One region of the Mesorhizobium sp. M0051 genome, then DNA from elsewhere that is predicted to be linked to it. Evidence: predicted binding sites of a transcription regulator. Region 1 holds the regulator's gene; each other region holds the start of a gene.

Region 1 (7,899 bases):
GGCGACCGCGAACAGCACGGTGAACATCGTGGTGGGGAAGCCCAGCGCCTTCAGCGTGATTCCGGAATAGAAGTCGACATTCGGGTAGAGCTTCTTCTCGATGAAATAGGGATCGGTCAGCGCGATCTTCTCCAGTTCCATAGCGATGTCGAGCAGCGGATCGTCCTTGATGCCGAGCTCGCCCAGAACCTCGTGCGCCGTCTTCTGCATGATCTTGGCGCGCGGATCGTAGTTCTTGTAGACGCGGTGGCCGAAGCCCATCAACCGGAACGGGTCGTTCTTGTCCTTGGCGCGGGCGATGAACTCCGGGATATTATCGACATGGCCGATCTCGCCCAGCATGTTGAGCGCCGCTTCATTGGCGCCGCCATGGGCCGGCCCCCACAGGCAAGCAATGCCGGCGGCGATGCACGCGAACGGGTTGGCGCCAGAAGAGCCGGCGAGCCGAACGGTCGAGGTCGAGGCATTCTGCTCGTGATCGGCATGCAGGATGAAGATGCGCTCCATGGCGCGCGCCAGCACCGGGTTGATCTTGTATTCCTCGCATGGCACGGCAAAGCACATATGCAGGAAATTGGCGGCGAAATTCAGCTCGTTCTTCGGGTAAATGAAGGGCTGGCCGATGTGGTATTTGTAGGCCATCGCGGCGATCGTCGGCATCTTGGCGATTAGCCGCATCGACGCCACCATGCGCTGATACGGGTCGGAGATGTCGGTGGAATCGTGATAGAAAGCCGACAGCGCGCCGACCACGCCGCACATCACGGCCATCGGGTGCGCGTCGCGGCGGAAGCCGGTGAAGAAGCGCGACATCTGTTCGTGCACCATGGTGTGGCGCGTCACGCGGTAATCGAAATCGTCCTTCTGCGCCTTGGTCGGCAATTCACCGTAGAGCAGGAGATAGCAGACCTCGAGGAAGTCGCCGTGTTCGGCCAACTGGTCGATCGGGTAGCCGCGATGCAGCAGTATGCCGGCGTCGCCGTCGATGAAGGTGATTTCGGATTCGCAGCTTGCGGTCGAGGTGAAGCCGGGATCGTAGGTGAAGGCCCCGGTGGTGGTGTAGAGCGAAGCGATGTCGATGACGTCAGGCCCGACAGAACCGCTTCTCACCTTGAATTCATGGGTCTTGCCGGCGAATGCAAGCGTTGCCGTGGCCTCCTGGCCCTTGCCGCCCAAGTCCAGTTTTTTAGCAGCGTCGGTCATTGCAAACTCCTTCTTGTTTCCTCATGCCGGCAAAGGCAAAAATTCCGCAGAGCGACACGTTGAGATCACCGCAATGCGCGTATTCGCCACCGCATTTCAGGAGGTGCGTGCCAGATTGGGCCAAGGCCTAATGTTGCACTGCGAAACCCGCCTTTCAATGCCAATCTTCTTGGGCCAGTTTGCTCCTAATCGATTTGGTCTTCTATGCGCGCCAGGCTTTCCTCGCGGCCGAGCACGGCAAGCACATCGAACACGCCCGGCGAGGTGCTTTTGCCGGTCAAAGCGGCGCGCAGAGGTTGGGCCACGGCGCCGAGCTTGTGGCCACCAGCCATGGCAACCTCGCGGATCGCGGCCTCCGCCGAGGCGGCCGTCCAATCACTTGTAAGCCCATTCAAAGCTTCGTGAGCGCCGCGCAGGATCTTGCGGGCATCGTCATTGAGCAGAAGGGCCGCCTTGTCGTCGATCGGTAGTGGCCGGGTGGCAAACAGGAAGGCAGCACCATCGACGAGTTCGACCAGCGTCTTGGCTCGCTCCTTAAGGCCCGGCAACGCGGCCAGCAGCTGCGCCTTGTTGCTGTCGTTCAGGCGCGCGGCCATCGCCGGGCCGCCTTCGAGATAGGGCAGGGTGGCGATGAAGATATCGAACAGCTCGGCATCGCTCATGCGGCGCATATGCGCGCCGTTGATCGCCTCCAGCTTGGCGAAGTCGAATCGGGCCGCGCTTTTGTTGACGTCACCGATGTCGAACCAGGAGATCATATCGTCGATCGACATGATCTCGTCGTCGCCGTGGCTCCAGCCCAAGCGCGCCAGGTAGTTCAGCAATGCCTCCGGCAGATAACCCATGGCACGATAGGCTTCGACGCCGAGCGCGCCATGCCGCTTCGACAGCTTGGCGCCATCGGCACCGTGGATCAACGGGATGTGCGACATCGAGGGCACGGCCCAGCCCATGGCGTTGTAGATCACAGTCTGGCGCGCGGCGTTGGTCAGATGATCGTCGCCGCGGATGATATGGGTGACGCCCATGTCATGATCGTCGACGACGACTGCATGCATGTAGGTCGGATTGCCGTCCGAACGCAGGATGATGAAATCGTCGAGATCCTTGTTGGGGAAGCGTACCTCGCCCTGGACACGGTCATGGACAATCGTCTCGCCCTCGGTCGGCGCCTTGATGCGGATGGCACCCTTGTCGCCTGCAGGCGCCTCTGAGGGGGCGCGGTCGCGCCAGCGGCCATCATAGCGGGGCGGCAGGCCTTTGGCTCTGGCGGCCTCGCGCATCGCCTCCAGTTCGGCCGGCGTGGCATAGCAATAATAAGCCTTGCCCAGGCGCACGAGTTCCTCGGCCACCTCGCGGTGGCGCGGCGCGCGCTCGAACTGCGACACCGGCTCGCCGTCCCAGGTCAGGCCGAGCCAGGAAAGTCCGTCGAGAATGGCAGCCGTCGCCGCGTCGTTGGAGCGTTCGCGATCGGTATCTTCGATGCGCAGCAGCATCGTGCCGCCGGTGTGCCTTGCATACAGCCAGTTGAACAGCGCCGTGCGCGCGCCGCCTATATGCAGGTAGCCGGTGGGCGAGGGAGCAAAACGGGTGACGACCTTGTCGGACATGTAACTCTCGGAAACCATCTGAAGCGGGTGCGGTGCGCGGACTTTCGCGCGCCCGGCGTTCATGTAGCATAGGGTGTCGAGGGCGCAAGGGGCAGACCCGATGGCTGGACGAGGCTGGGGCTCGGATCAGGACGAGGACGCTGTCATTGGCGTCAGCGAGCGGTCCCTGTTTGCAGCGCCACTGCCAGCTTCATTGCCGCCGCCATCGCCCCTTGTGCCGGCACCCGACAAGGCGCCTTTGCAAGCCGGTGTCTCCGCCCCTGTTCCAACTGCCGAAGCCAGCAGGATCGTGCGCTTGCGCCGGCAGATTGGCCTGATATCACCGCCGCGCCTGCGCAATAGCTGGCCATGGCGGCGGGCCTGGAACTCGACCGAGGCGTGGCCTTCCTGCTGGTGCCGGTCTGCCTGGCAAGCGGGGCGATCGGCTATTTTTCGCTTGTGGCGGAGCCGGACTTCGCAAAGCCTGTCGCAGTTGTCATCTTGGCGGGGCTCTGTGCGCTGGTCTCGCGTTCCTGGCCGAAAACCCATATGTCCTTCATGGCGGCGCTTTTGTGTACACTCGGCCTGCTCGCCGCGAAGGTCGAGACATGGCGAGCCGGAACGCAGATGCTGGGCTCGGAAATCTCGACGCAAGTGACCGGCCGGGTCGTCTCGCTCGAACGGATGGAGAGCGGTCGCATCCGGCTGACAATCGACGTGGCATCGACTGCAAGGCCGAAACTGCGCTATGCGCCGGAGCGGGTGCGGCTTTCGGCACGCAATATCCCGGCGGACATGACCGCCGGTTCCCTGATCACTGGGTATGCCAAGCTGTTGCCACCGACCGGGCCGGTGCGGCCGGACAGCTACGACTTCTCCTTCGACAGCTATTTCGCCGGCATCGGCGGCAGCGGTTTCTTTCTCGGCAATCCAAAACTTGTCGTCACCGAGGACGATAGCATGCCGCTGGCGGCCCGGCTTTCCTCGGGGATCGAAAAAGCCCGTGAAGCCATTGCCGATCACATTAGGGGCAGCGTCGGTGGCGCCGAAGGCGAGATCGCCGCGGCGCTGATCGTCGGCGTTCGCGCCGGCATTCCCGATGACGTGAACGAGGCGATGCGGCGTACCGGCATCTATCACATCATCTCCATTTCCGGACTGCACATGGCGCTGGTCGCTGGCACCATCATGGGTTTGCTGCGTGGCGCCTTCGCCCTGTTTCCGGATTTTTCCGCGCGTCGCCCGGTCAAGAAGTATGCTGCGGCTGCCGCACTGTTCTCGATCGCCGCCTATCTTATCATCTCAGGCGTCGTCGTTGCCGCCGAGCGCAGTTTCATCATGCTGGCGGTGATGCTGATTGCCGTTCTTTTTGATCGGGCAGCACTGACGATGCGCAATCTGGCGATCTCGGCGATCGCGGTCATCATGGTGTCGCCGCATGAAGTGGTCGGCCCGAGTTTTCAAATGTCGTTTGCCGCGACGGCCGCGCTGGTCGGTGCCTATGCCGGCTGGGCGGATCATCGTGCGGGGAAGGCGAGGCCACCGCCGCCAAAGCGATCCTTGCCCGGCTTCCTGACGCGAAAATTCCTGCTGGCGGCAGGCGGCCTTGCCATGACCTCCATCATCGCCGGCAGCGCCACGGCGCTGTTTGCCATCTGGCATTTTCAGCGTGTGTCGCCGCTCAGCCTGTTCGCCAACCTGGCCATCATGCCTATCGTAACAGTCGTGATGTTCCTGGCTGTCGCCAGCGCGCTGCTGATGCCATTCGGGTTGGACTGGCCGGCCCTCTATCTGATGGGCAAAGGCCTGACGGTGATGATCGCGATGTCCGGATGGATTTCCGAGCGTTCGCCAGTCGACGCAATCGGTTTGATTTCGCAGCAATCCGTCGTGCTGGTGACGATTGCCTTGGTCATCGCGACGATGGCGACCACATGGTTGCGGCTCGCAGCGCTTCCCTTCGCGCTTGCCGGCCTGTTGACCGTCTCGGATACGCGCGTACCTGACGTGCTGGTCTCGGAGGATGCGAGGCTGGTGGCGCTGCCGATTGGCGGCGGCGAACTCGCGGTCAGCCGGGCCAGGCCGAACGAATTCACCGTCGACAACTGGAAGCGTGCGCTGACATCCGAAAGCATTATCGCGCCGGAGGTGTTCGACGAAGGCGACGGGCAATTCGACGTCGAGGATGCGGCTGAAATGCCGCCGGGAGCGCCATTCTATTGCACATCAGGCGTTTGTCTCGCCAGGCATCCGTCCGGAGCTATCATTGCCTATGTCGAGGACCGAAAGGACACCTGGAAAGCCTGCGGCTTCGCCGACCTGATCGTCATCAACGACGCGACGGCCTATGACGCTTGTCACAACCCGCTGGTTCTCGTCATCACCAAACGGCAACTGGCTCGCAATGGCAGTGCTGCCGTCTTCTTCGATCGCCAGTCGGCGACCACGCCGGCAACGGTCAGCTTTGCGGTGGGTAGGCCCTACCGGCCTTGGCACGTGCAACGCAAGTTTTCGCGTGAGGCGAGGGGCCTGCCGCCCTTCAAGAGACCGGACAAGCCCGTCGTTAAACCGCAGCTGCCTCAGTAACGGCGGATCAGGCCGACAAGCTTGCCCTGCACCTTGACCCGGTCTGGTCCGAAAATCCGTGTCTCATAGGCCGGATTGGCGGCTTCGAGAGCAATCGAGGCACCCTTGCGGCGGAACCGCTTCAGCGTCGCTTCCTCTTCATCCACCAGCGCCACGATGATCTCGCCAGGGCTCGCCGTATCGGCGTTGCGGATGATGACGGTGTCGCCGTCGAAGATGCCGGCCTCGATCATCGAGTCGCCCTTGACCTCCAGCGCATAGTGCTCGCCTCCCATGATCATGTCCGGCGGCACCGAGATCGAATGGGTCTGGTGCTGGATGGCATCGATCGGCACACCGGCGGCGATGCGCCCCATCACAGGGATCGACACGGCGGAGACCACGTCGTCGTCATTGCCGGCTGAAGGCATCCGTGAAGACGCCGGCTTGATCTGCCGGCCAAGGCCGCCCTGGCCGAGACTGGCCTGACCAAGACTGCCCTGGATGACGCTAGGCGAGAACTTTTTCGCCGCGTTGAGGCCGGGCGCGATCGAATCCGGCAGCCGCAGCACTTCCAACGCGCGCGCCCGGTTGGGCAGCCGGCGAATGAAGCCGCGCTCTTCCAGTGCCGTGATCAAACGATGAATCCCGGATTTGGAGGCAAGGTCGAGCGCCTCCTTCATCTCGTCGAAGGATGGCGGAATGCCGCTTTCCTTCAGGCGTTCATGAATGAACATCAGCAGTTCGTGTTGCTTGCGTGTCAGCATGGCGGCCCCCAGGGTACCTAAAACCAGAATCAGAAAACAAACCCAGAACAAACACTATATGTTCCAGTTGTGTTCTGCAACCGTTTAAAGTTTAATGAATCTGTTAAGGCCGCTGAAATTATTTGGCGCGCGCCAGCGCGCTTGGGTGATCACGGCATGCCGTCACAAGGCGCTTTCCGGCATTGAAATTGTTATGGTTAATGGGCTGCCGCCCATCGTTGGCCCAAGCTTTGGCATGAGCTGCCCATGGATCCGCGACGGGGCATTTCCAGCCTTCCATGCGTTCGTCTGCCGTGAACGAAACGAAGCCAAAATGCCAACCTTGGTTAATTTGTTGATGCCAGTGTTGGCCAGCAGCGGCAACCGGATTTGTGCACTGGAAATTCGTCCCTCCATCATCCGACCAAGAGGCAACGATGCGACAACAGTTGGGACGACTGCGTCAGGTCACGGCCTCCTTGACGGCGAAACGCTGGTCCTTCCATGCATCCGTTCGCAGAATGTCTTCCAGCACCTCGACCGCCAGCCACACGTCCTTGTAGCCGACATAGAGCGGCGTAAATCCGAAACGGATGGTTGACGGCGCGCGGAAGTCACCGATCACTCCGCGCTCGATCAGCGCCCGCACGATTTGATAGCCATGATCGTGAACGAACGACACCTGGCTGCCGCGCCTGGTCGCGTCGCGGGTGCTCTCCAGCGTGAGGCCATAGGCACCGCACTTCGCTTCGACGAGCTGGATGAACAGTTCGGTCAGCGCGACGCTTTTCTTTCGCAATGCCGCCACGTCGACGTCGTTCCAGATTGCGAGCGCACCTTTGAGCGCCCGCATCGACAGGACCGGCTGCGTGCCGCACAGAAAGCGGCGGATACCGGTGCCGGCAACATAGCCTCGTTCGAAGGCAAAGGGCCGTGCATGCCCCCACCAGCCGCTGAGCGGCTGGCTGATCGCGCCGTGGTGGCGTTGCGCGGCATAGATGAAGGCTGGCGCGCCTGGACCGCCGTTGAGGTACTTGTAGGTGCAGCCGACAGCGAAATCGGCTTTTGCATGATCGAGCTCGACTGGCAGAGCGCCAGCGGTGTGGCATAGATCCCAGACGATCAGCACTCCGGCCGCATGAGCTATGCGCGTCAGCGCCGCCATGTCGCGCAGTTCACCCGATTTGTAATTGACGTGGTTGACCAGCACCACCGCGACGCTTTCGTCGATCAGCTCTTCGATGGTTGGCGCGTCGACGCCCGCGAGGCGCAGAAGGACCCCATCGCGGGTCGAGGCAACGCCTTCGGCGATGTAGAGGTCGGTGGGAAAACTGTCAGCCTCGGCGACGATCGCCGATCGGCCGGGCCGCATCTCCATCGCGGCATGTAGCACCTTGTAGATGTTGATCGACGTCGTGTCGCAGACAACAGTCTGTCCGGCTGCGGCCCCGATCAAGCGTCCGAGCTGGTCGCCAAGTTCGATCGGCATCTCGAACCATCCGGCTGTATTCCAGGCCCGAATGAGATCCTTGGCCCATTCCTCGGTGGCCGCCTGCTGCAGCTCGCCGAAAACGGCATGCGACGCTGCCCCAAGCGAATTGCCGTCGAGATAGATCACCCCCTCCGGCAGAATGAAACGATCGCGCATGGCGCGGAGCGGATCCGTGGCATCCATCGCTTCGATTGCAGCGAGATCAGGAATTCCACTCATGGTCAGTCAGTCCTCGGTTGTTCGCGAAGGTTTTCCGCTGCAAGCGCGCCCTCGATGTGCCTGTTCTCATTTCGATTGTGTCAAA
Region 2 (7,899 bases), on a different contig from region 1:
TCAATGCCTGCTTCCGTTCGATACAGGCGGTGCTGCCGCACATGATCGAACGCAAGACCGGCGACATCATCGTCACCAGTTCGATCGCCGGGCTGGTCCCTGTGGTCTGGGAGCCGATCTACACGGCCTCCAAGCATGCCGTGCAGGCCTTCGTCCACACGGTGCGCCGGCAGGTCGCCAAGCACGGGCTACGCATCGGTGCGGTGGCGCCGGGCCCAGTGGTGACGGCACTGGTAGACGACTGGCCGAAGGCCAAGCTCGAGGAAGAGCTCGCCGCCGGCGGCCTGATGCAGCCGCGCGAAGTGGCCGAGGCCGTCATGTTCATGCTGACCCGGCCAAGAAACGTGACGATCCGGGATCTGGTGATTTTGCCGCAGAGCAATGATCTCTAAGTGAGTAGCGAATAGGGAGTAGCGAATAGGGAAGAATCCAACGACTTACCTATTCGCTATTCGCTATTCGCTATTCGCTATTCGCCGTTCGCTAAACCAAAGGTTTCTCCCCCATGTCCCACTATCTCGGCATCGACGTCGGCACCGGCAGCGCGCGGGCCGGGGTGTTCGACCACACGGGAAACCTGCTTGCCTCGGCCAAGCAGGATATCGAGGTCTGGCGCGAGGCCGGCGATATTGTCGAGCAGTCGAGCGATGACATCTGGCGGGCGGTGTGCATCGTCGTCCGCGCGGCCGTCGCGCAATCGGGTGTAGCGCCCGAGGCGATCGACGGCATCGGCTTCGATGCCACCTGTTCGCTGGTGGTGCTGGGCGAGGGCGGCGTGCCGTTGCCGGTTGGCCCGTCCGGCAATGCCGAACGCAACATCATCGTCTGGATGGATCATCGTGCGGTCGAGCAGACGCGCCGCATCAACCGCAGCGGCGAAGCGGTGCTGAATTATGTCGGCGGCGTCATCTCGCCGGAGATGGAAACGCCGAAACTCCTGTGGCTGGCCGAAAACCTGCCCGCCACCTTCAATGCCGCCTGGCAGTTCCTGGACCTCGCCGACTTCCTTACCTGGCGTGCGACCGGCAGCCTTGCGCGCTCGGTCTGCACGGTGACCTGCAAATGGACGTATCTGGCGCATGAGAGCCGCTGGGACGAGGCCTATTTCCGCAAGATCGGCCTGGGCGCGCTTGCCGATGAGGGGTTCGCCCGCATCGGCACCGAGATCGTACCGGCAGGTGCCGCACTCGGTGGTGGACTGACCGCGCAGGCAGCAGCGGACCTTGGGCTTATCGGCGGTACCGCGGTGGCGGCAGGCCTGATCGACGCGCATGCCGGCGGCGTCGGCACGGTCGGCGCGCGCGGCGCGTTCGGCAGCGTTCTGTCGCGCATGGCCTATGTCTTCGGCACCTCGGCCTGCACCATGTCGTCGACCGCCGAACCGGCCTTCGTCGACGGCGTCTGGGGTCCGTATTTCTCGGCCATGGTGCCGGGCCTGTGGCTGAACGAGGGCGGCCAATCGGCGGCGGGTGCGGCCATCGACCATCTGGTGCGCATGCACCCGGCAAGCGGCGAAGCCACGGCGAGGGCGCAGGCCGACGGCCTCAGCCTCAGCGCCTGGCTATCGCTGCAGGCGCAAAGCCGTAAGGGAGCCGCGGCGACGCCGGCCCTGGTCGGCGGCATCCATGTCGTGCCGGAATTCCTCGGCAACCGCGCGCCCTTCGCCGATCCGGACGCGCGTGCGCTGCTTGCCGGGCTCGATCTCGACACCAGTCTCGACAGCCTGGTCGGGCTCTATGTCGCCGGCGTCTGCGGGTTGGGCTACGGCGCGCGCCAGATCGTGCGGGCCGAGCATGAGAAGGGCATACCGGTGGACACCATCGTCGTCAGCGGCGGCGCTGGCCAAAGCCCGCTGGTGCGCCAGCTGCTGGCCGACACGACTGGCATGGTGGTGGTCGCGTCGACCTCGCCGGAGCCGGTGCTGCTCGGCTCGGCGATGCTGGGCGCTGTCGCCGCGGGAACCTACAAGGATGTCGCGGCGGCCATGGCCGGCATGTCGGAACTCGGCGAGGTCTATCATCCCGACGCTACGCTGGCCGGCTGGCATGCCAAGCGCTTCGCCGCTTTCGAGCTGCTGCAGCAAGCCGGCAAGGCCATCCGAGGCTGAGGCAGCGGCTCCTGTCCGGCTCTGTCAGGAGCGTCGCGAACACCGCTTGGCGACGATGCCGGAAGCTGGCAGCTTTGTTCCGTCGCGACGAGATTAGGCGGCAGAAGCAGGAGGCCTGATGGCAGACGAAGCGAAACCGCCCGTGCCATTCGCATCGGATGCGGTGCCATGGACGGAATGGTCCGCCGTGCCACGCTTCAGCGTGCGCTACCGGCATTTGTCGCTGGCCGCGCTGGGCGAAAATCACCATGTCGGCGTGGCGATCGAAGAGTTGCCGGCGGGCAAGCAGAGCTCGCCGAAGCATTACCACATTCTCGAGGAAGAGCATGTCTTCATCCTCGAAGGAACGCTCACCACTTATGTCGGCGACGCCGCCTATGCCATGAAGGCCGGCGATTATATCTGCTTTCCGGCGGGTGCGGCGGCGGGGCATTGCCTCATCAACACCAGCGACGCGCCGTGCCGCTATGTCATCGTCGGCGAGCGCAACCCGAACGACGTCGTCGTCTACACCGCCTCCAACAAGGTTCTGGTGCGCGCGCTGGGCAACCGCCCGATATTCGATCTCGCGGCAACCCGAAGCTACTGGGATGGCGAGGATACCGGCCTTGCCGCCGGCGATCCGTCGCCGTCGGATGGTACGACCGGTGTCACCAGACCCCCGGCCGCGCCGATCCCGCCGATCGCCAGCGATTCTGTCGAATGGAAGGTCGAAGGCGAAGGCCCGCGGTTCGGCGGCCGGTCCAGGCATCTGACCTATGCCGCCTTGGGGCGGTCCGACTATCATGTCGGCATGCTGATCGAGGCGCCGGCGCCCGGCCGCGCCTGGCGCCCCGGCACTACCACATGCTGGAAGAGGAGCACGCGCTGATCCTGGAAGGGCAGGTGACGCTGCTGCTTGGCGAGGAGCGCCACGAGATGAAAGCCGGCGACTATGTCTGCTTTCCCGCCGGCCTGGCGGTCGGGCATTCCTTCCTCAACAGCGGCACGGGACCGTGCCGTTATTTGATGATCGGCGAAAGAAATCCCAATGAAGTCTGCGTCTATCCCGATTCCAACAAGATGGCTGTCGACGCTTTGCGCCGGCGCGACGGCATTTTCGACATGGCCGCGGTGAGGCGTTACTGGGACGGCGAAGAGACGCAATAGCGCCTCGCTGTCTTCCGCTCACAATTGCTTCTCCGCCAGTTCCCTGAATTCGTCGGGAACCGAGCGCGCCGCTTCCAGCGCCACCGTGCCGTAGCCGACCGCCTGTTTGCCGAAGCGTTCGCGGATCTTGTCGATGGCGCGGTCGGCGTCGAAGCGTGCCAGACCTTTCCTCGAGCCCGGGCGGCGCTTGTCGTCGACGAGGCCGAGCGGCAGTTCGAGCTGCAGCTCGAAGCTTTCCTCGAGATGCGAGACCGAGATCGCCAGCAGGGAGATCAGCTTCTCGTGCGGGTGGTCGGCGAGCACGCCGCGCACCAGATCGCCGGCGATCTCGGCCAGCATGGTTGTCGCTGAGATCGGCTGGTCAAGCGTGATCGAGCGCGTGACGGCGCTCAGATCGGCAAAGCGCACGCGCACGGTCACCGTACGGCCGGGCCTAGCCTTGGCGCGCAACCGGCTGGCGACACGGTCGGCCAGATGCAGCAGCGTGGGCACGATGACCCGCTCCATGGCAGGTTTTTGGCCAAGCGCCGATTGCGCGCCGGCCGAATGCGCACGGCGCTTCGTCTCCAGTTTGCGCGGGTCGCGGTTCCACGACAGGGCGGCGAGCTTTTCGCCGGCGGCGGGACCGAGCAGCCGCGTCAGCGCGCCGCTGTGGGTCCTGGCCAGCTCTCCGATTGTCTCGACGCCGATTTCGGCCAGCCGCGCCCTAGTCGCCGGGCCGACGCCCCACATCAGCCCGACCGGCAGATCGTGCAGGAAGGCGATCTCGGTGCCGGGCTCGACCACCACCAGCCCGTCGGGCTTGGCGACCTGCGAGGCGATCTTGGCCAGGTGCTTGGTGCGGGCGACGCCGATCGAGATCGGCAGGCCGAGTTCGGTCCGCACGCGACGGCGGATGGTCGTGGCGATCTCTTCAGGCTGCCCGAACAAATGCGTACAGCCGGCGACATCGGCAAAGGCCTCGTCGATGGAGATGCGCTCGACCAGCGGCGTGAAATCGTCGAGCACTTTGATCGCCGCATCGCCCAGCCGCTGGTAGTGGCTGAAATTGCCGCCGACGAAGATCAACTGCGGGCAGAGCTCGCGCGCCTTGCGCCCCGGCATGCCGCCGCGCACGCCGAAGGCGCGCGCCTCGTAGGAGGCGGCGAGCACCACGCCGCCGCCCACCGCGATCGGCTTGCCGCGTAGCGACGGGTCGAGCAACTGCTCGACCGAGGCGTAGAAGGCGTCGAGATCGGCATGCAGGATGGTGGCTGTGGTTTCCATCCCGAAGGCACATCCGCAGTTGCTGATGGATGTGAACAAATAGAGAACAAAAGGGGGTGGTTGTCAAGCAAGAGGTGGTTTCTTGGAGCCCATCCGCAGCAGTGCTGCTTTTCTCAGGTCCGGAACTGCGACCGCCTAGACGATATGCTCCGCCAGCAGCGCCGCCTTCATGGCCTCCAGAGCGGGCTCGCCGCCCGCCGCCAGCTCGTCGGCGACCCGTGCGAGCTTGTCGTCGGCCTTGCGGTGCTTGCTTCCCCAGGCGCCAAGCGTGGCCAGCACGGGCAGCAGGTCGATGCCGGCCTCGGTCAGCCGATAGACTGTCTTCAGCCCATGCGTCGGGTCCTCGCTGCGGGTGAGGATGCCTTCGTCCTGAAGGGTCTGCAGCCGCTCGGCCAGCGTGCGCGACGAGATGCCCTCGTCGGACTGCAGGAATTCACGAAAATGCCTTTTCCCGGCGAAGACCAAGTCGCGGATGATGAGCAGAGTCCAGCGGTCGCCGAGCAATTCGAGCGACAAGTTGATCGGGCAGCCGGATCTTTTCCGCGTCGACATCTATGGTTCCATTTTTAAAGCAATTTACTATTGATACCGTTTTCGTCCTATGTCAATGGTTCCAAATGTAAACCATATAACGCTGGTCGCGACGGCTCACTGGGCGCACGCTTTAAGCCGGCACAAACCGAAGGAGAGTAACGATGAAAAAGCTGATCCTTCAAATGCAGATGTCGGTCGATGGCTTTGTCGGCGCCAATGAGGATCATGCCTGGCAGCTCTGGGAATGGGGTGACGAGAGCGCCTGGGACGACGAGCTGAAGCAGGACTTCAACGCCGTCTTCGCCGGCATCGACACCATCCTGCTCAGCCGCAAGATGGCGCAGGAGGGCTATCTTGCCCATTGGGGTAATGCGGCGAAGAAATTTCCGCGCGATCCCTTCTATGCGTTCGCGCAGCGCGTCGTCGACGCCCGGAAGGTGGTGCTGAGCGACAAGCTCAAGCAATCGGCCCGGGAGCCGGCTTGGGAGCGCACGAGGGTGGCCAGCGGCGACCTGCCGCGCGAAGTCGATGCGCTGAAGGGGGGCGAGGGCGGCGATATGGCCGTGTTCGGCGGTGCTGGCTTTGCGTCGGCGCTGATCGCGGCCAGGCTGGTCGACGAGTTCCAGCTGTTCATCAATCCGGCGGTGTTGGGGGCAGGACGCCGGATCTTCGACCAGGGCGGTTTCCAAAACCTGCGGCTGCTCGGCTCGAAGGCCTATAGCTGCGGCATGGTGGTCAACCGTTACGGATCGGTGGGGTGAGGGAGAGAGAAGATCCGGGACCTGACGTATCCTTTTTGTCCGCCCGTTCGTCTCTGTCCTTGAAGGTCGCGCAGCCCGCGATCCGTAACCCGGGAGACCAGCATGGCGAGCATACAGAGCGAGGCGAACAGGAACCACTACGCGACGATCGCCGCCAATGCGGGCAAGCTGACCAGCCCGCAAGCGATCATCGACCACAACGACACGCATTGGACAGCACTGACCGGCGAACCCGGCGGCGTCGACTATATCGAGGTCGATGCCGGCGGCGTGCCGGCGATGTGGACGGTGCCGAAGGGCGCCGACGAGGGGCGTGTGCTGCTCTATGCGCATGGCGGCGGCTTCATCGGCGGCTCGATCTATACGCACCGCAAGCTGGTCGGGCATCTGGCCAAGGCCGTCGGCTGCCGGGCGCTGCTCTACGACTATCCGCTGGCGCACCGGGCCAAGTATCCGGCCCAGCTCGATGCGGCGATGAAGGTCTGGAACTGGCTCGCCGATCGGGGCTTCGATGCCGGCCACATCGTGCTTGCCGGCGATTCCTGCGGCGCGATCCTGACCTATGGCGTCCTGCAGCGGCTGCGTGCGCAAGGGCGGCCGCTGCCCGTCGCCGCGCTGATCATCTCCGGCTGGTTCGACATGGCGCTGACCGCCGCCAGCTACGAGACCAACCGCGACAAGGACCCGGCCTTCGCCAAGGCCGCCGTCGACTGGCTGGTGACCAACTTCATCGGTGACCGCGACCGGCTCGATCCGGAGGTCAGCGCTCTCTATGCCGACCTCACCGGTTTTCCGCCTGTGTTCCTGCAGGCCGGTGCGGACGAGACGCTGGTCGACGAAAGCCGCATGTTCGCCGAGCGCGCCAGGCTGGCCGGGGTCGAGACGCGGCTCGATGTCTTTGACGGCATGCTGCACTCCTTCCAGATGATGGCCGGCCGGGCGCCGGAAGCAGATGACGCGATCGGCCGCCTGGCCGCCTGGGTGCGGCCGAGACTGGGCTTGCCCGATGCCAGCAAGGCTGCTGGCGACAGGGCGGCCTGACCATGCGCCAGCTGATCGTGTCGAACTCTCACTTGTGGAAGCGTGGCGCTTGCGCAAAGGTGTGGTGATGCCGCGATGAACCAGCAGATCCGCAAATCCCGTCAGACGTCGCAAGGGATGCAACCGAGTCTCGACCCCGAAGGCCTGTACGACCTGCGCTACGCGGCGTTCCTGGCGACCGTCTCGCATCTGCGCGTCAGGTTGCACCGCTACTGCGCGCGCATGACCGGTTCGGCCCTCGATGGCGAGGACATCATGCAAGAGGCGCTGTTCGAGGCCTATCGCAAGATCGAACGGCTCGACGATGCGCAGGCGCTGCGGCCCTGGCTGTTCCGCATCGCCCACAACCGCTGCATTGACTTCATCAGAAGCCGCCGCGCGCGGCAGCGAGCCGAGGCTGGCTATGCCGGCGACGACATCGTGCTGCCTGTCGAGCCCGCCGGTCCCGGCGCCGGCCGTGCCATCGAGCGGCTGGTCATGCACCTGCCGCCGAAGGAGCGCGCCTGCGTGCTGCTCAAGGATGTCTTCGACCATTCGCTTGAGGAAATCGCCGACCTGGTCGGCTCGACGTCCGGTGGCGTCAAGGCGGCGCTCAATCGTGGCCGTGCCAAGCTCGCCGCCTTGCCGGCGCAACCGGGCGCAGCACCCGCACACGACCCCGAACTGGCGCGGCTGCTCGGCCGCTATGTCGAATTGTTCAACAGGCGAGACTGGGACGGGGTGCGGGCGCTGACCAGTGCCGATGCGCGGCTGCGGGTCTCGGATTGCTACAACGGCCTGCTGTCAGGCTCGCCCTACTTCATCGAATATGAGCGCAGCGAGCTGCCTTGGCGCATGCGGCCGGGCGTGATCGAAGGGAAGATCGTGCTGGTCGTCGACAGGCTGCATGGCGAGGTCTGGCGGCCGGCGTATCTGGTGCGGATCCATGCCGCCGACGGTCTGATCGACCGCATCGCCGACTATTATGCATGTCCGTGGATCCTGGATATGGTCTCCGAGGACGCGGAATGAAGCGCCCCTCCTCCATGACGCTCACTTCGC
Region 3 (7,899 bases), on a different contig from region 1:
CGTGATGGTCAGCACGTCGCCAGGCTTGACCAGATCGGAGGCCTGCGCTGCTTTGTCGCGATTGATGCGCACGCGGCCGGCGACCACCAGTTTCGCTGCCAGCGAGCGTGATTTCACGGCGCGCGAGAAGAATAGCCATTTGTCGATGCGCTGGCGGCCTTCGACGACCATCGAGGCGAGCCAGGTCTACTTCTTCAGCTGGTCGCGCAGAGCGGCGAGCTTGGCAAACGGCGAGTCAGGATCGAAGCGCACCGGGCGTTCCTCGCGCGGCTTCGGCTGGAAAGCCGGCTTGCTGCCTTGCGCACCCTTGCCGTCCGGCCTGCCGCCCTTCCAGTCGGGCCGGCCATCGCGTCGGTCCGACCGCTCGCCTTGCGGGCGGCCATCACGCCGCTGTTCGCCTTGCGGGCGGCCGTCACGCCGCTGTTCGCCTTCGGCCTGAGGCTTGGGCTTGAACTTCGAACGGTCGAAGCGCGGCTTGCCGGCGCCTTCGCGCCGTCCTTCATGGGCCGGACGATCGCCAGGTGGAACTGCGGCTGGGGCGCCGGCAGCATCCACAGGCGCATCGCTTCGGCCGCGCCCTTGCCCGTTGCGCGGGCGATTGTTCCTGCGGCTGTCGTCGCGGTTGCGCGGGCGCTGTTCGAAGCGACCCTGGCGCCACAACAGTATGGGCTTTGGCGCTTCGGCTTCTGGGGCGGGTTCGCTGCTGGCGGCCGCTTCAGCCGCCGCTGCAGGTTCGTTTGGCGCGGCGTCCGTTGCGGGCGCGGCATCTGGCGTCAGCTCGGCCGGTGCGGTTTCAATCTCGGCAGCTTCAGCCGCTGCCTGTGGTTCAACCGGCGCAGGTTCGGCGGCCTCTGCAACAATCTCGGCTACCGGCGCTTCGTCCTGCACGGTTTCGACTGGAGTGTCCGCCTGTTCCGCCACATCGGGCACAGTAGGTTCTGCGGCGGTGTCTGCGATGATTTCGGCAGGACTTTCGGCCGGCGTTTCCGAAGCGGCCACTGCGTCCGATGCCGGCTCCGAACCTTCGATCGCTGCCTCCGCGGCCGCGTCGGTTGCCGCGGCTTCTGCCGCCTTGGCCTGTTCGGCACGTGCCGCCGCTTCCGCCGCCAGCTTGGCAGCGGCAGCTTCGCGCGCGGCATTGTCCTGTGCTTCGAGCAGTGCCTTGACCTCGACGGCCGGTTTAGGCTCGGCGCGGTAGCCCAGGCCTTTCAGGATTTCTTCCATGTCGTCGGCGGTGGCGCCGAGGATCGACATCATGGGCGGCGTCACCATGAAGGACTGGCCGTCATAGGCGCCGTCCGGGCGTTGCCCGAGACCCGGCTTCCAGTTGGTCGCCGGGCGGATCAGGTCGGCCAGCCGTTCCAGGATGTCGATGCGCACGGCGCGGCGGCCGAGATTGCGGTAGCCGGCCAACTTGTAGAAGGTCTTGTCGAAGGCAGGATCGATGACCACCGATGTGCGGCCGGAAGCGAGCGCGTGAACCACGTCGCCAAAGCCGGGCTTGTCCTTGCCGTCGTTCTTCAACGCCCAGAGAAGCGTCACCAGTCCGGCGGGCGCCGGCTTGATCAGCGCCGGCACGAAGACATGGTAGGCGCCGAAGCGCACGCCAAGCCGGCGAAGGGCGGCGCGACCTTCCTGGTCGAGCGACTTCATCTCCTCGGCGATGTCGCGGCGGTTGATGAGACCGAAATTCTCGACCAGCTGGAAGGCGATGCCACGGCCGATGCCGGAAATCTGGTCGGCATTCTTAAGGTCGACCAGCGGCTTCAGCAGCGATTCGATCTGGAAATTGACGAACCGCTCGGCACGCGCGACGACCTTGTCGCGTGCCGGGCCAGTCAGCTGTTCGTCGGCCAACAGCACCAGGCGCGGCTTCAGCGCGTCTTCGCCCGAAACCAGCGTGCCGATCGGCGCGCCGATCCAGCGCAGCGTGCCGTCCGAGCCAAGCGCGATGTCGCCATTGGCTGAAGCGCCGAAGCGCTCGGCGCGCGCCTCGAACTCGGCGGCCAGCGCCTTCTGGGCGGCGGTGCGCACGGCCTTGGCGTCTTCGCCGCCGACGGTCTGGTCGGCGGTGAAGCGGAACCCTTGCAACTCGCCGACATGGTGGCCTTCGACAAGGACGGTTCCGGTAGGACTAATTTCGGCTTCAGGCATGGTATTTTCTCTAAGGCGCCGCATGAGGACGGAAGTCCTGCGGTCTACGAAGCGTTTCGTCAACCGCTCATGCAGCGCATCCGACAATCTGTCTTCGATTTCGCGCGTCTTTTCCTGCCAGTGTGCCTGATCGGCCAGCCAACCGGGCCGGTTCGACACGAATGTCCAGGTGCGGATCTGGGCAATGCGATGCGACAACGTGTCGATGTCGCCCTCGGTGGTGTCGGCGCGGCGCACCTGCTCGGCCATGTAATTCTCGTCGACATGGCCATGCCGTGCAAGGTCCGTGTAGATCGAAGCAATGAGGTCTGCATGCTGGGCCGGCGCGATCCTGCGGTAATCGGGCAGCGCGCAGGCCTCCCACAGCAGCGCCACGCGTTTGGCATTGCTGGCAAGAGCGCGGATGTCTTCGTCGCGCGACAGATATTCAAGCGCCTGCGCGTCGACTGCAGGCAGCGCACGCGTCAGTCCTTCGACCGGGGCATTGGTTTCGATCGAGCGCTTCAGCGCATCGAGGCTGGCGAAGTCGAAACGCGCGGTTCGCCATTGCAGCACCTTCACCGGATCGAAATCATGGCCTTCGATCTTCTTGATCAGTTCCTCGTCCAGCGGGTCGACCTGGCCGGTGACGCCAAAGGTGCCGTCGCGCAGATGCCGACCGGCGCGGCCGGCGATCTGGCCAAGCTCGGCCGCCATCAGGTTGCGATACTGATAACCATCGAACTTCCGGTTCTGGGCGAAAGCGACGTGATCGAGATCGAGGTTGAGGCCCATGCCGATGGCGTCGGTGGCAATGAGATAGTCGACATCGCCCGACTGGAACAGCGCCACCTGGGCGTTGCGGGTGCGTGGGCTGAGCGCGCCGAGCACGACTGCGGCACCGCCTTGCTGCCGGCGGATCAGTTCGGCGATGGCGTAGACCTCGTCGGCGGAGAAGGCGACGATCGCCGTGCGCCGCGGCAGACGGGTCAGTTTCTTGGAGCCGGCATAGGCAAGATGCGACAGCCTCGGCCGCGTCACCACAGAGACGCCTCTCAGCAGGCGCTGCAAAATGCCGTGCATGGTGGCGGCACCGAGCAGCAACGTTTCCTGACGGCCGCGCAGATGCAGGATGCGGTCGGTGAAGATGTGGCCGCGTTCGAGGTCGCCGGCAAGCTGCACCTCGTCGATGGCGACAAAGGCGGCATCGGTCTCGCGCGGCATGGCCTCAACGGTGCAGACCGAATATTTCGCGCCCGCCGGCTGGATCTTTTCCTCGCCGGTGATCAGCGCGACCTTGTGGGCGCCAACCTTTTCGCAGACGCGGGCATAGACCTCGCGCGCCAGCAGCCTGAGCGGGAGGCCGATGATACCACTCTCGTGTGCCACCATGCGCTCGATGGCGAGATGGGTCTTGCCGGTGTTGGTGGGCCCAAGTACGGCAGTCACGTCGCGACCCGAAAGGATCAGTGGCTCAGTGTGTTTCGGCTGGATGTTCATTGATCCGGAAATAAGGCTTCTGGCCTCTGGTTGTCGGGAGCGTGCCTCAACTGGCGCGTATGACAGGGGACACATAGGGATTTCGGGCGAGAAGCGAAAGCGGAATGTTCCGCCGGCGGCTAGAAGGGGTCTTTGTCAAGCTCTCAATCGGCTGCGGATTAACGGATAGAACGAGTCTGGAACGAATCGGCGACGAATCAGTGACTCCTGCAGATTCAGCTTTTGTTCACGGCTATATGTGGGTTTTGCGACCACTGAACGCACCACATGCTGAATCCCGGAACTGGCCCGTTTCATGCTAGGAGGGCTATGACGTTAACCTTTGCCCATGAGCGATCATGAAGGCTTGGCGTTCCTCGCCCAACGGCATGAAATTATTGATCGTTCCTAATCAACGTTAAGGATTGGGCTGGCGATTCAGGTCGCCATCGTTAACTTTCCGGTCAAAGCATCGGAGACGAATCGGCGATGGCATGATTTTCCTGGTTTGTTCACCCCAATACCTAGTGTTGTAGACAGGTTTTCCACCAATTATCCACAGGCTTGGGAACAGGTTTCGCACACGGCAGCGGCCGGCCGTTAACCTTTGCGTGCCGGATTGGGTCAGCGACCGACGAGGACATCTCGAAAAGATCAGGCTGGCAACGAAAAACGGGCCGGCGTACCGGCCCGTCGATCTATCGCCTACATCGCCGCGTCGTCAGACGAAATACTGGCCGCCATTGGCTGTGATGGTCGAGCCGGTGATGAAGCCGGCATCTTCGGAAGCCAGGAAAACGACGCAGCGCGCGATCTCCTCGGGCTCGCCGAGGCGGCCGACGGGGATTTGCGGGATGATGCGCTCGTTGAGCACCTTCTCGTCGATCGCCTTGACCATCTCGGTGGCGATGTAGCCGGGGCAGATGACATTGACGGTGATGCCCGCGCGCGCCCCCTCTTGAGCCAGAGCTTTGCTGAAACCGATGTCGCCGGCCTTGGCGGCGGAATAGTTGACCTGGCCGGCCTGGCCCTTCTGGCCGTTGATCGAGGAGATGGTGATGACACGGCCGAACTTGCGGTCGCGCATGCCGCTCCACAGCGGATGCGTCATGTTGAAGACGCCCGACAAATTGGTGTCGATGACCTCTTTCCACTGCTCGCGCGTGATCTTGTGGAACATGGCGTCACGGGTGATGCCGGCATTGTTGACCAGCACCGAGACGGGGCCGAGATCGGCCTCGACTTGGCTGATGCCGGCGGCGCAGGCGTCATAGTCGGCGACCGACCATTTGTAGACCGGAATGCCGGTCTCGGCCTTGAATTTCGCCGCCGCTTCGTCATTGCCGGCATAGTTGGCGGCAACCGAATAGCCGGCGTTCTTCAATGCGATCGAGATCGCCGCGCCGATGCCGCGCGATCCGCCTGTGACGATTGCTACCTTGGTCATGAAGTTCCTCCTCCCTAGAGTTTTTCGTGAATGGTCAATAGTGAATGGTGAATGGTCGAAGACGGACGGCTACCCGCCATTCACCATTCGCCACTCACCATTCACTCTTTTTCTCAGATTGCCTCCACGCACATGGCGACGCCCATGCCGCCGCCGATGCAGAGCGTAGCGAGGCCCTTCTTGGCGCCGCGCCGGCGCATTTCGAAGACCAGTGTGTTGAAGATGCGAGCGCCAGATGCGCCAATCGGGTGGCCGATGGCGATCGCACCGCCATTGACGTTGACGATCGAAGGATCCCAGCCCATGTCCTTGTTGACGGCGCAGGCTTGCGCCGCAAAGGCCTCGTTGGCCTCGATCAGGTCGAGATCGCCGACCGACCAGCCGGCCTTTTCCAATGCCTTGCGCGAGGCGGGAATAGGTCCGGTGCCCATTATCTGCGGATCGACGCCGGCGGTTGCCCAGGACACGATACGCGCCAGCGGGGTGATGCCGCGCCTCACCGCTTCCGCTTCGCTCATCAGCACAGCACCTGCGGCGCCGTCATTGATGCCGGAGGCGTTGGCGGCGGTTACCGTGCCGTCCTTGTCGAAAGCCGGCTTCAGCTTGGTCATGGCGTCGATCGTGGCGCCATGACGGATGTACTCGTCCTGGTCGACAATGGTGTCGCCCTTCTTGCCCTTGATGGTGACGGCGACGATCTCGTCCTTGAATTTGCCGGCCTTCTGCGCGGCCTCGGCCTTGTTCTGCGAGGCCAGTGCGAACTGGTCCTGGTCGTCGCGGGTGATCTGGAACTGGCGCGCGACGTTTTCGGCGGTGTTGCCCATGTGATAGCCGTTGAAGGCATCCCACAGCCCGTCCTTGATCATGGTGTCGATCAGCTTGAAGTCGCCCATCTTGACGCCGGCGCGCAGGTGCTGGGCATGTGTCGAAAGCGACATCGATTCCTGGCCGCCCGCGATGATCACCTTGGCGTCGCCGCTGGCGATCTGCTGCATGCCGAGCGCAATGGCGCGCAGCCCCGAGCCGCAAACCTGATTGAGGCCCCAGGCCGTGGTTTCCTTGGGCAGGCCGGCATTGATCGATGCCTGGCGGGCCGGGTTCTGACCCTGCGCCGCGGTCAGCACCTGACCAAGGATGACCTCGTCGACCTCGCCTGGTTCAACACCGGCGCGCGACAGCAATTCCCTGATGACGACGGCACCGAGCTCATGTGCCGGGGTGGCGGCGAAGGCGCCGTTGAAGGAGCCGACCGGTGTGCGTGCGGCGCTGGCGACGACGATGGAATTGGCAGAGGTCATTTTCTTCTCCGGACTTCGAGCTGTCGTATTTTTGGGCGTTGTTGGCGACTTTTCTTGCCCTTTCCATGATCCAAGTCAAACCGGAAATGGGCATGGCGCCCATGCGTCGCAAGCGGGTCGTGCTTCGCCGGGGCGGCAGTTCCCTCATTGCTGCGCAGCATATTTTGGCCGCTATGCAGCATTTAGTGATCCCGCACTGCACAAACTGCTTGGAATTGTGAGGCTTTTGCGCATATCCTCAAAAAAGGCACAATCGTTATCGGCGGCTTACTCAGAGGCCCGCCGGTGTCCCCGGGAGGATGTAGATGGCCGCGAAAGACGATCCGATCATCATCAAGAAATACGCCAATCGCCGCCTCTACAACACCGGCACCAGCACCTATGTGACGCTCGAGGACCTCGCCGAGATGGTCAAGAAGGGCGAGGAGTTCACCGTCCAGGACGCCAAGACCGGTGACGACATCACGCATCCGGTGCTGACCCAGATCATCTTCGAACTGGAGAACAAGGATGGGCAGAACATGCTGCCGATCCCGTTCCTGCGCCAGCTGATCGCCTATTACGGCGACCAGATGCAGATGATCGTGCCGAGCTTCCTCGAACAGTCGATGCTCGCCTTCTCCAAGGAGCAGGAGCGCTTTCGCGAGCAGATGAAGGGTGCTCTCGGCAAGTCGCCGCTGGACATGATGAAAATCACCACGCCAATCAAGGCGCTGGAGGAGCAGACGCGCCGCAATATGGAAATGTTCCAGAATGCGATGCGTCTGTTCACGCCGTTTCCGCCCGCGGGCTCCGCACCAGCCGCTACGCCAGCGTCCGAGCCGGCCAAGAAGGAAACGCCTGACAAGCCCGACGACCTGCAGGAACTGAAGGACCAGATCGCAGCCATGCAGCGCAAGCTCGATACGATGTCTTGAGGCGTTCGGATCGAAAGATCCGATAGCAACGGCACATCGGATCGCTGCCCGTCCCACTTTTCCGAAGACCGGTACCCTTTCGGCCCTATGGCAGCACTCCCACATAACGGCCGCGGGGTCTGATAAGGCCTCCGCTTGTTATCTGTTCGACCGTATGCGCGGCCCAGCCGACGCTGCGTGCGAGTGCGAACAGGCGGAACGGCGCATCGCGGGGCAAGCCAAGGCTGCGCGTCAGCGCGGCCAGGGCAAAGTCAATGTTGGGAAGCGCACCGGTCGCGGCATGGGCCGCGTCGCACAGCGACGACAGTGAGCCATCGACCTCGACAACCGACAGCAGCGCTTCCGCCCGCGGATCGCCGTCGGGATAGAGCTGATGACCGAAGCCCGGCAGCGGCCGATCGTGACTGAGCCAGCGCCGGATCGTCGCATCGGCGCCGTGCAGCGCCGCATCCTCGGCCAGTTGCATCACCGCCTCGCCGGCGCCGCCATGGCGAGGGCCTGACAGTGTCGAGAGCCCCGCGAGCAGGCAAGCGGCCAGCGGCGCGCCGGTCGAGGCCGCGACGCGCGCGGCGAAGGTCGACGCGTTCAGTTCATGATCGGCAAGCAGGACAAGCGCGCGGCGGAT

Evidence for each region. Region 1 encodes LexA, which represses DNA repair genes until DNA is damaged. Its sites were predicted from a motif close to TGTTCNNNNTGTGTTCNG; they were not measured.
Region 2: dinB (DNA polymerase IV) is a predicted target of LexA. The motif match lies at 4,554-4,571, and genes of this name have one in related genera.
Region 3: NKJ90_RS16935 (helicase-related protein) is a predicted target of LexA. The motif match lies at 3,800-3,817, and genes of this name have one in related genera.

The regions. Positions count from the first base shown of each region.
Region 1 covers NZ_JAMYUT010000010.1:103,965-111,863, forward strand. Annotated here, with positions in the region: gene gltA (citrate synthase) at 1-1,203, opposite strand, end outside; gene gltX (glutamate--tRNA ligase) at 1,389-2,813, opposite strand; partial or broken gene NKJ90_RS12895 (ComEC/Rec2 family competence protein) at 2,914-5,378, shown strand; gene lexA (transcriptional repressor LexA) at 5,372-6,124, opposite strand; gene kynU (kynureninase) at 6,567-7,814, opposite strand; gene kynA (tryptophan 2,3-dioxygenase) at 7,895-7,899, opposite strand, start outside.
Region 2 covers NZ_JAMYUT010000008.1:113,800-121,698, forward strand. Annotated here, with positions in the region: gene NKJ90_RS10700 (SDR family oxidoreductase) at 1-392, shown strand, start outside; gene NKJ90_RS10705 (FGGY-family carbohydrate kinase) at 506-2,107, shown strand; gene NKJ90_RS10710 (cupin domain-containing protein) at 2,226-2,978, shown strand; gene NKJ90_RS10715 (cupin domain-containing protein) at 2,954-3,256, shown strand; gene dinB (DNA polymerase IV) at 3,275-4,522, opposite strand; gene NKJ90_RS10725 (winged helix-turn-helix transcriptional regulator) at 4,658-5,074, opposite strand; gene NKJ90_RS10730 (dihydrofolate reductase family protein) at 5,218-5,817, shown strand; gene NKJ90_RS10735 (alpha/beta hydrolase) at 5,920-6,858, shown strand; gene NKJ90_RS10740 (sigma-70 family RNA polymerase sigma factor) at 6,934-7,869, shown strand; gene NKJ90_RS10745 (2OG-Fe(II) oxygenase) at 7,891-7,899, opposite strand, start outside.
Region 3 covers NZ_JAMYUT010000015.1:16,514-24,412, reverse strand. Annotated here, with positions in the region: gene NKJ90_RS16940 (RNA-binding S4 domain-containing protein) at 1-171, opposite strand, end outside; gene NKJ90_RS16935 (helicase-related protein) at 187-3,633, opposite strand; gene phbB (acetoacetyl-CoA reductase) at 4,334-5,059, opposite strand; gene NKJ90_RS16925 (acetyl-CoA C-acetyltransferase) at 5,173-6,357, opposite strand; gene phaR (polyhydroxyalkanoate synthesis repressor PhaR) at 6,663-7,274, shown strand; gene NKJ90_RS16915 (citrate synthase) at 7,360-7,899, opposite strand, start outside.